Regions from separate parts of the Lysinibacillus sp. FW301-JW8 genome, predicted to be linked through region 2. Evidence: predicted binding sites of a transcription regulator. Region 2 holds the regulator's gene; the other holds the start of a gene.
The links. The regulator CtsR, encoded in region 2, represses protease genes until heat stress. The targets are predictions, from matches to a motif close to ATGGTCAATAAAGGTCAAACA.
Positions count from the first base shown of each region.

Region 1 (3,422 bases), on a different contig from region 2:
TCCATATATTCACTCATATCAATACGAATAAAATGATCCTCTGAATCAAACAACTGTGCCGCTAATGCCTTGGCAAGCTCGGTTTTACCAACACCTGTTGGTCCAAGGAATAAAAAGCTGCCAATTGGACGATGTGGGTCCTTAATACCTGCTCTAGCACGCCATACCGCTTCTGTAACAAGCTGAACAGCATTATCTTGTCCAACGACACGCTCGTGCAATGTATCTTTTAAGCGCAATAACTTTTCACGCTCACCTTCCACTAATTTCGTTACTGGTATACCTGTCCAGCGAGAAACAATAGATGCAATTTCATCAGCCGTTACTTCTTCACGTAAGATGCGTGATTCTGTACCACTCTCTAACTGTTTCTCCATTTCTTGAATTTCTTTTTCTAGGGTAGGTATTTTCCCATGACGTAATTCGGCAGCTTTGTTTAAATCATATTTGCTTTCCGCCTCATCTAAATCACGGCGATATTTGTCTAATTTTTCTCGTTTCTTTTGAATACCATGTAATGCTTCTTTTTCTGCTTCCCATTGTTTGCGCATGCCATCCGATGATTCCTTGAGCTTTGTTACCTCCCCCCGTAGCTGCTCTAAACGTTTTTTACTTGCCTCGTCTTTTTCTTTGCGCAGCGCTTGCTCCTCAATTTCTAGCTGCATAATACGACGAGTCACTGCATCCAATTCCTGAGGCATAGAATCTATTTCAGTTCGAATCATGGCACATGCTTCATCAATTAAATCAATGGCTTTATCAGGTAGGAAACGCTCTGTAATATAACGATTTGAAAGCTCCGCCGCTGCTACAATAGCACGGTCATGGATACGTACCGCATGATGCAGCTCAAAGCGCTCCTTAAGACCACGTAAAATGGAAACTGTATCTTCTATCGAAGGCTCACGCACAAGCACTTGTTGGAAGCGTCGCTCTAAAGCTGGATCTTTTTCAATATACATTCGATATTCGTCTAATGTTGTAGCACCGATACAATGAAGCTCACCTCGTGCAAGCATTGGTTTCAGCATATTTCCAGCATCCATTGCCCCATCTGTTTTCCCAGCACCTACAATGGTATGAATTTCATCAATAAATAAAATAATCTGTCCTTCAGATTCCTTTACTTCCTTCAAAACGCCCTTTAAGCGCTCCTCAAATTGCCCTCTATAACTTGCTCCAGCAATAAGAGCACTCATATCAAGCTCATATAAGACGCATTCTTTTAACCCCTCAGGTACATCACCTTTTACAATTCGTTGTGCTAACCCCTCAACAATAGCTGTCTTCCCAACGCCAGGTTCACCAATTAATACAGGATTATTTTTTGTTTTACGCGTTAAAATACGAATAACATTGCGAATTTCCTCATCACGACCAATAACTGGGTCCATTTTGCCGTTTTTAACTTCTTCAATTAAATTTCGTCCAAATTGCTCTAAAGGCTTTTTGTTATCTGTTTGTTGAAACTGCATATTTAGCTCTCCTTTTCAATAATGTTCAGCATAATTTCTATACCCATTCTTTTAACTATAAAAATGTTTGACCTTTTTTGACTAACTTTATTTTACATGAATCAATAAAACATGGCAAAGAAAAAGCGCTAAAAATTTACACTTAAAAATGGAAATTTACGTTATAATAATAGTATGTTTCTTAGTTTTTGTATCGAAATTCACCATTCTTTTGTGATAATAGCCAATTATTACAAAAAGAAAGCGATGTGTTGAAGATATGGTATTAATGGATAATATGCATGAGAAAATTCTTGAGCTTTTCCAAAAGCACGGAGTATTTATCAAAGTGAATAAAGGGAATAAAATTTTTTTAGAGGGTGAACGTGCGAAGGAAATCTACTATATTAAAACAGGAGTTGTGTCAATTAGCCAAGAAACGGAGAGCGGTAAGGAATTAACCATTCGGATTTGTGGCCCTGACAGTATTATTGGAGAGGGTTCATTATTTTGTAATCTATCCTATAATTCTATGACTGCAAAGGTTTTAGAGCATTCTACGCTATATGTTTTAAGCCGTAAATCGTTAGAGCTCTTATTAGTAGAACAACCTGCTTTTATGCTGGAATATATGAAGTGGCTGCAGGCAGAAAATTTAAAACATCAAAGTCGTTTACGCGATTTAGTGTTAAATGGTAAAAAAGGCGCTTTATTTTCAACCTTAATTCGACTTTCGAATACCTACGGCAAACCCTTAGAAAATGATACAATTATTATCGATTGCCCTTTAACCAATACTGAAATTGCAAATTTGTGTGGAACGAGCCGAGAAATGATTAATCGCATGCTCAATGATTTAAAAAAGCATAATATTCTATCTTTTGATAAAGGCTATATTACCATACACGATTTACAATTTTTGAAGGATGAAATTGCCTGTGAGAATTGTCCATTGCAAATATGCCGTATCGATTAATTCGTTACATGTTAAATCCCCGCTTACCGTTATAAGCGGGGATTTATTTATCTTCATTCAGCAAATGTTTTCAGTAGCGAAAGCGAAGCGACTGCTACAAATGTTTTCTGTAGCGAAAACATAGCGGCAGATACAATTACGCCAAGGCGAAATTGATATTATCGAACACCTAAAGCCATTTTGGCATAGCGTGACATTTTATCTTTTGACCAAGGTGGGTTCCATACAATATTGACATTCGTGGATTTTACTTCTGGAAGTTCACCTAAAGCTGTATTAACTTGGTCCACAATAACTGGTCCAAGCGGGCACCCCATAGAAGTTAATGTCATTGTAACAATTGCAGCACCCTCATCATCTAATTCTACATCATATACTAAACCTAAGTTTACAATATCAATACCAAGCTCAGGGTCAATTACATTCTCTAGTGCACCTAACATGCTATCTTTCATATCTTGATCCATTTCATTTCTCCTTTCACCATAGTGTTAACTTTATCATAGCAGATGCATCTTATTATGCCAAATGCTGCGCAAGCCATTCAGTTGCTGCTAACATGCCCTCTCGCGACACAGCATGCCCTGCCTTTTTATCTGCAATAAATTTTAGATCTTCAGGGTTTGCCTCATAGTATTTGCGCAAAGATAAATAAAAATCATACGTTTCTTTAAAAGGGACTGTTTTATCCATTTCTCCATGCCAAAATAGCACTGGACGATGTGCAAATTTTTCTGGTGTTCGTGTGACATCATAAGTGGCAAGAAGCTCATTAGCCTGCTGTATTTCTTCCTCTGACATTGGCCATTGCACCCCACTTTTAGCAAACTGCTGTAATTGGTATTCACCTAATTTTACAAAGCCTGGAGCTCCCATACATACTGCCGCAGTTTGTATCCACCCATAGCGTTTTAAGCAGCCAGAAGTGACAATCCCTCCCATTGACGTACCAGCAATACCAATTTTATCATGTACTAATAAATGTTTATCCT
Region 1 is NZ_JBYTBB010000001.1:53,182-56,603, forward strand. Features, by position in the region: gene AC3WOM_RS00275 (ATP-dependent Clp protease ATP-binding subunit) at 1-1,475, opposite strand, end outside; gene AC3WOM_RS00280 (Crp/Fnr family transcriptional regulator) at 1,744-2,430, shown strand; gene AC3WOM_RS00285 (metal-sulfur cluster assembly factor) at 2,589-2,897, opposite strand; gene AC3WOM_RS00290 (prolyl oligopeptidase family serine peptidase) at 2,950-3,422, opposite strand, start outside.
Region 1: a site for CtsR is predicted at 1,540-1,560, ahead of AC3WOM_RS00275 (ATP-dependent Clp protease ATP-binding subunit). Genes of this name have one in related genera too.

Region 2 (3,422 bases):
AATACTTTTTGTGCGCGTTGTGTAAAACGATTAAACATCATATGAATCCTCTCCTTTTTCCCCTATAATAGGCTTACTCATATTTTCACGAAATAATGCCTCACGAAGCATTTCCGCTCGTACGCGATCACGCTCGGCAGGTGGTAAAACCTCTCCTGCATAATGTTGTAAAAATCCTGGCTGCATACTGACAACACACTCGTTAAGAGTCGTCGCCTTAATGCCCTCTATCAACTGTAAATCTACCCCTAAACGGACGTTCGACAAGCAGGTAGCCGCCTCTTCGCTCGTTAAAATACGAGCATGTGTTAAAGTACCTAATGCACGATATACTCGATCTTCTAGGGCAAGTTCTGCTTTTTCCATTAATCTGCCTCTTGCATGTCGCTCTTTTTGAATAATTTTTTCAGCGACGCTTTGAATGTCTGCCAAAATGTCTTCTTCTGTTTTGCCTAGTGTTATCTGATTCGACACTTGGTAAACATTACCTAAATTTTCACTACCTTCCCCATATATCCCTCTTACTGTCATTCCCAGCCTTGTCATGGCATTAATAATTTGACTCATTTGACCTGTTAATGTAAGGGCAGGCAGGTGCATCATAACGGATGCTCGTAAACCAGTACCAATATTTGTCGGGCAGCTTGTTAAATATCCAAAAGTATCACGAAATGCATAAGGTAAAGCTTTTTCTAGGGCTCGATCAATTTTATTGGCCTGCTCATATGCCCTTTGTAGCTGAAAACTCGCTGTCATACATTGAATGCGTAAATGGTCCTCTTCATTCACCATAATGCTAATTGATTCATCATCAGATAATAGCATGGAGCCAACTTGTTCTTTTTTGGCAAGCTGAGGACTTATTAAATGCTTTTCTACAAGAATTTGACGCTGTAAGGATGTTAAGTCTTTGATGGCAAAATATGAGTAATGATCTTGGAGCTTTGTGCTATCCTGCACGGCATGTGTTACAGCCTGCTCTACCTGCAATGCCTCATTCTCTGTAAAGGATAGTGGAAAACGATAGCCATCTAAATTTCGTGCAAGACGGATACGTGTACTGATGACTATATCTGAATAATCGTCCTCCACGCTCATCCATGTGGGTGTAGCTCGTTCTAGAAACGATTCAATCATCACGTCATATCACCACCTTCAAATTGTAGCTGTTTCTCCAGTTCCTTCACTTCATCTCGCAGTTTGGCGGCCTCCTCAAACTGTTCATCATCTACAGCTACTTTCATAAGTTTCCGAATATCTTCTATTTGTTTTTTAATGACATAAATATTACTATGGGCGCCTGGCATCTTACCAAGATGTTGAGGTCCTGCTTGTATTCTATTAAAGAGCTTCGGCAAGTGCTCACTAAAGCTGTCATAGCAGCTAGGGCAACCGAATTTTCCTTCTTTTAAAAATCGTTTATACGTAAATCCACACTGTGGACAAGTTTGTGGTTGTGGCTGCGCCTGTTGTTTTTCATCCACTTTTTGTTGTTGCCATGTCGGTGAGCCAAACCAATTAGATAATAGCTGTTGAATAGATACAGGCTCTTGTTTAAATTCTGCATGAAATGGATGGAACTGCGAGGCGCAGACGTCACAGTAATGGTGCTCTACCTTTTGTCCATTTTGAACTTGTGTTACAGTTACCGTCGCATTACGCTGCTTGCAATGTTCGCAAATCATTTCCATCACCTCTCTATTTTTGCTGTTCATATTTGATTGTTGTTAGCATTGCTCGTAATATTCTTGCTCGAATGGTATCCCGTAATGGGAGTGGCAAATCCAAAGTGGAGCGATCAATGGCTGCTAACATTAATTTCGCTTCTCGCTTTGAAATTACCTGCTCATCAATAAGCCGATAAACTAAATCTTCTGCCATTGTTTGCGATGCCCCTCCCTCTATCTGCCTGAGGACATCGTCAATCAAATCAATTTGTGAATTCGCGCGGACACGTAAAATTCGTATGTATCCACCACCACCACGTTTGCTTTCAACAAGATAACCTCGTTCGGCAGTAAATCTAGTATTGATCACATAATTTATTTGCGAGGGCACACATTGAAATTTATCAGCAATTTCACTGCGCTTAATTTCAATATGCCCTTCTCCACCTAATTCAAGTACTTGCTTCAAGTAGCCTTCTATGATGTCTGATATATTACGCAATAGGAATACACCTCGCTTACTTCACTGACTTTGACTATCTTTGACTTTCTTTGAGTATATTATACAAAACGCTTGAAAATAATTGCAATGATTTCGCCTATAGAAAAATTAAAAGCAGTCATCTTTTCATTCAAACGCTTGAAAAATCACCATTCATGCTAGATATCTTTGAGTCATAAGTCTAATGTACCCTTTTTAGTGATGAAAAAAACGCAAGCACATGCAATTAGCATATACTTGCGTCCGGATTTTCAAAGGATGTGAAGATCTTAGCCTGAGTTCCTCTATTTCAGTAGGTGTTTGGTCACCCAACTGAAAAGGAACCAAAACCGCACTCATCTCCACCTGTAGAGGTGGGAGTCTTCTGTATCTGCCGCTGCGCTTATGCGCATAAAACATCTGCCGATATGCTTTCGATACAAAAAACATTTGCTGAATGAAGATAAAAATTATACCCAGCGGCCAACAATTGGGTAACGCCATGGTTCATCAGATATAGCCTTTACAATACCAATAATCGGTACGACAAACACCATAATACCGAAAATGATTAAAAACGGTAAACCAACTAGTACAAAACTGAGTGCCACAGAAATTGCAATTAAAACACCCATAACAATCTGGAACAGTAATGCTTGAATGGAAATAGCCTTTACCTCTTTATCAGAACTAATTAAGAAAAATAAAATTGGTACGAACCATGGCGCAAAAAATGCACTTGCGTGTATGATTACCTTAGACCATTTAGCTTCCATTTATATCAACCCTTCTTTTTTAAATTTTCTTTTGTTTTATGTACTACTATTTACGGAACTATACCCTTAATAGTTTCATTGTATGTTGTATTTTTTTAAAAATTTTTGGGAAAGGCATGTGAGACACAATGGAATTTAATAACACACTTGCAAACGAATACGAAAAAGGTATTCGTCGAACATTACCTAGTTACGATGCCATGCTACGTTTAACACAAACCTTTTATCATTCCACACTACCTGAGAAAGCTAAACTCTTAGTAGTTGGCTCTGGAAGCGGCAATGAAATTTTACAGCTTGCAGAGCATAAGCCAGCTTGGTCATTTGTTGGCATCGATCCTTCTGAGGCTATGCTACATATAGCGGAGGAGCGTTTAAAATCTTTACCTAATCAAATTTCTTTATACCATGGAACTATACTGGATACGAAGTTACCCTCTGGGGAGTTTAATGCGGCTAGCTGTATTTTAGTGCTACATTTTATCAATGGGACTCAAG
Region 2 is NZ_JBYTBB010000020.1:39,423-42,844, forward strand. Features, by position in the region: gene AC3WOM_RS10410 (ATP-dependent Clp protease ATP-binding subunit) at 1-41, opposite strand, end outside; gene mcsB (protein-arginine kinase McsB) at 31-1,140, opposite strand; gene AC3WOM_RS10420 (UvrB/UvrC motif-containing protein) at 1,137-1,685, opposite strand; gene AC3WOM_RS10425 (CtsR family transcriptional regulator) at 1,699-2,169, opposite strand; gene AC3WOM_RS10430 (magnetosome magnetite crystal formation protein family) at 2,619-2,924, opposite strand; gene AC3WOM_RS10435 (class I SAM-dependent methyltransferase) at 3,053-3,422, shown strand, end outside.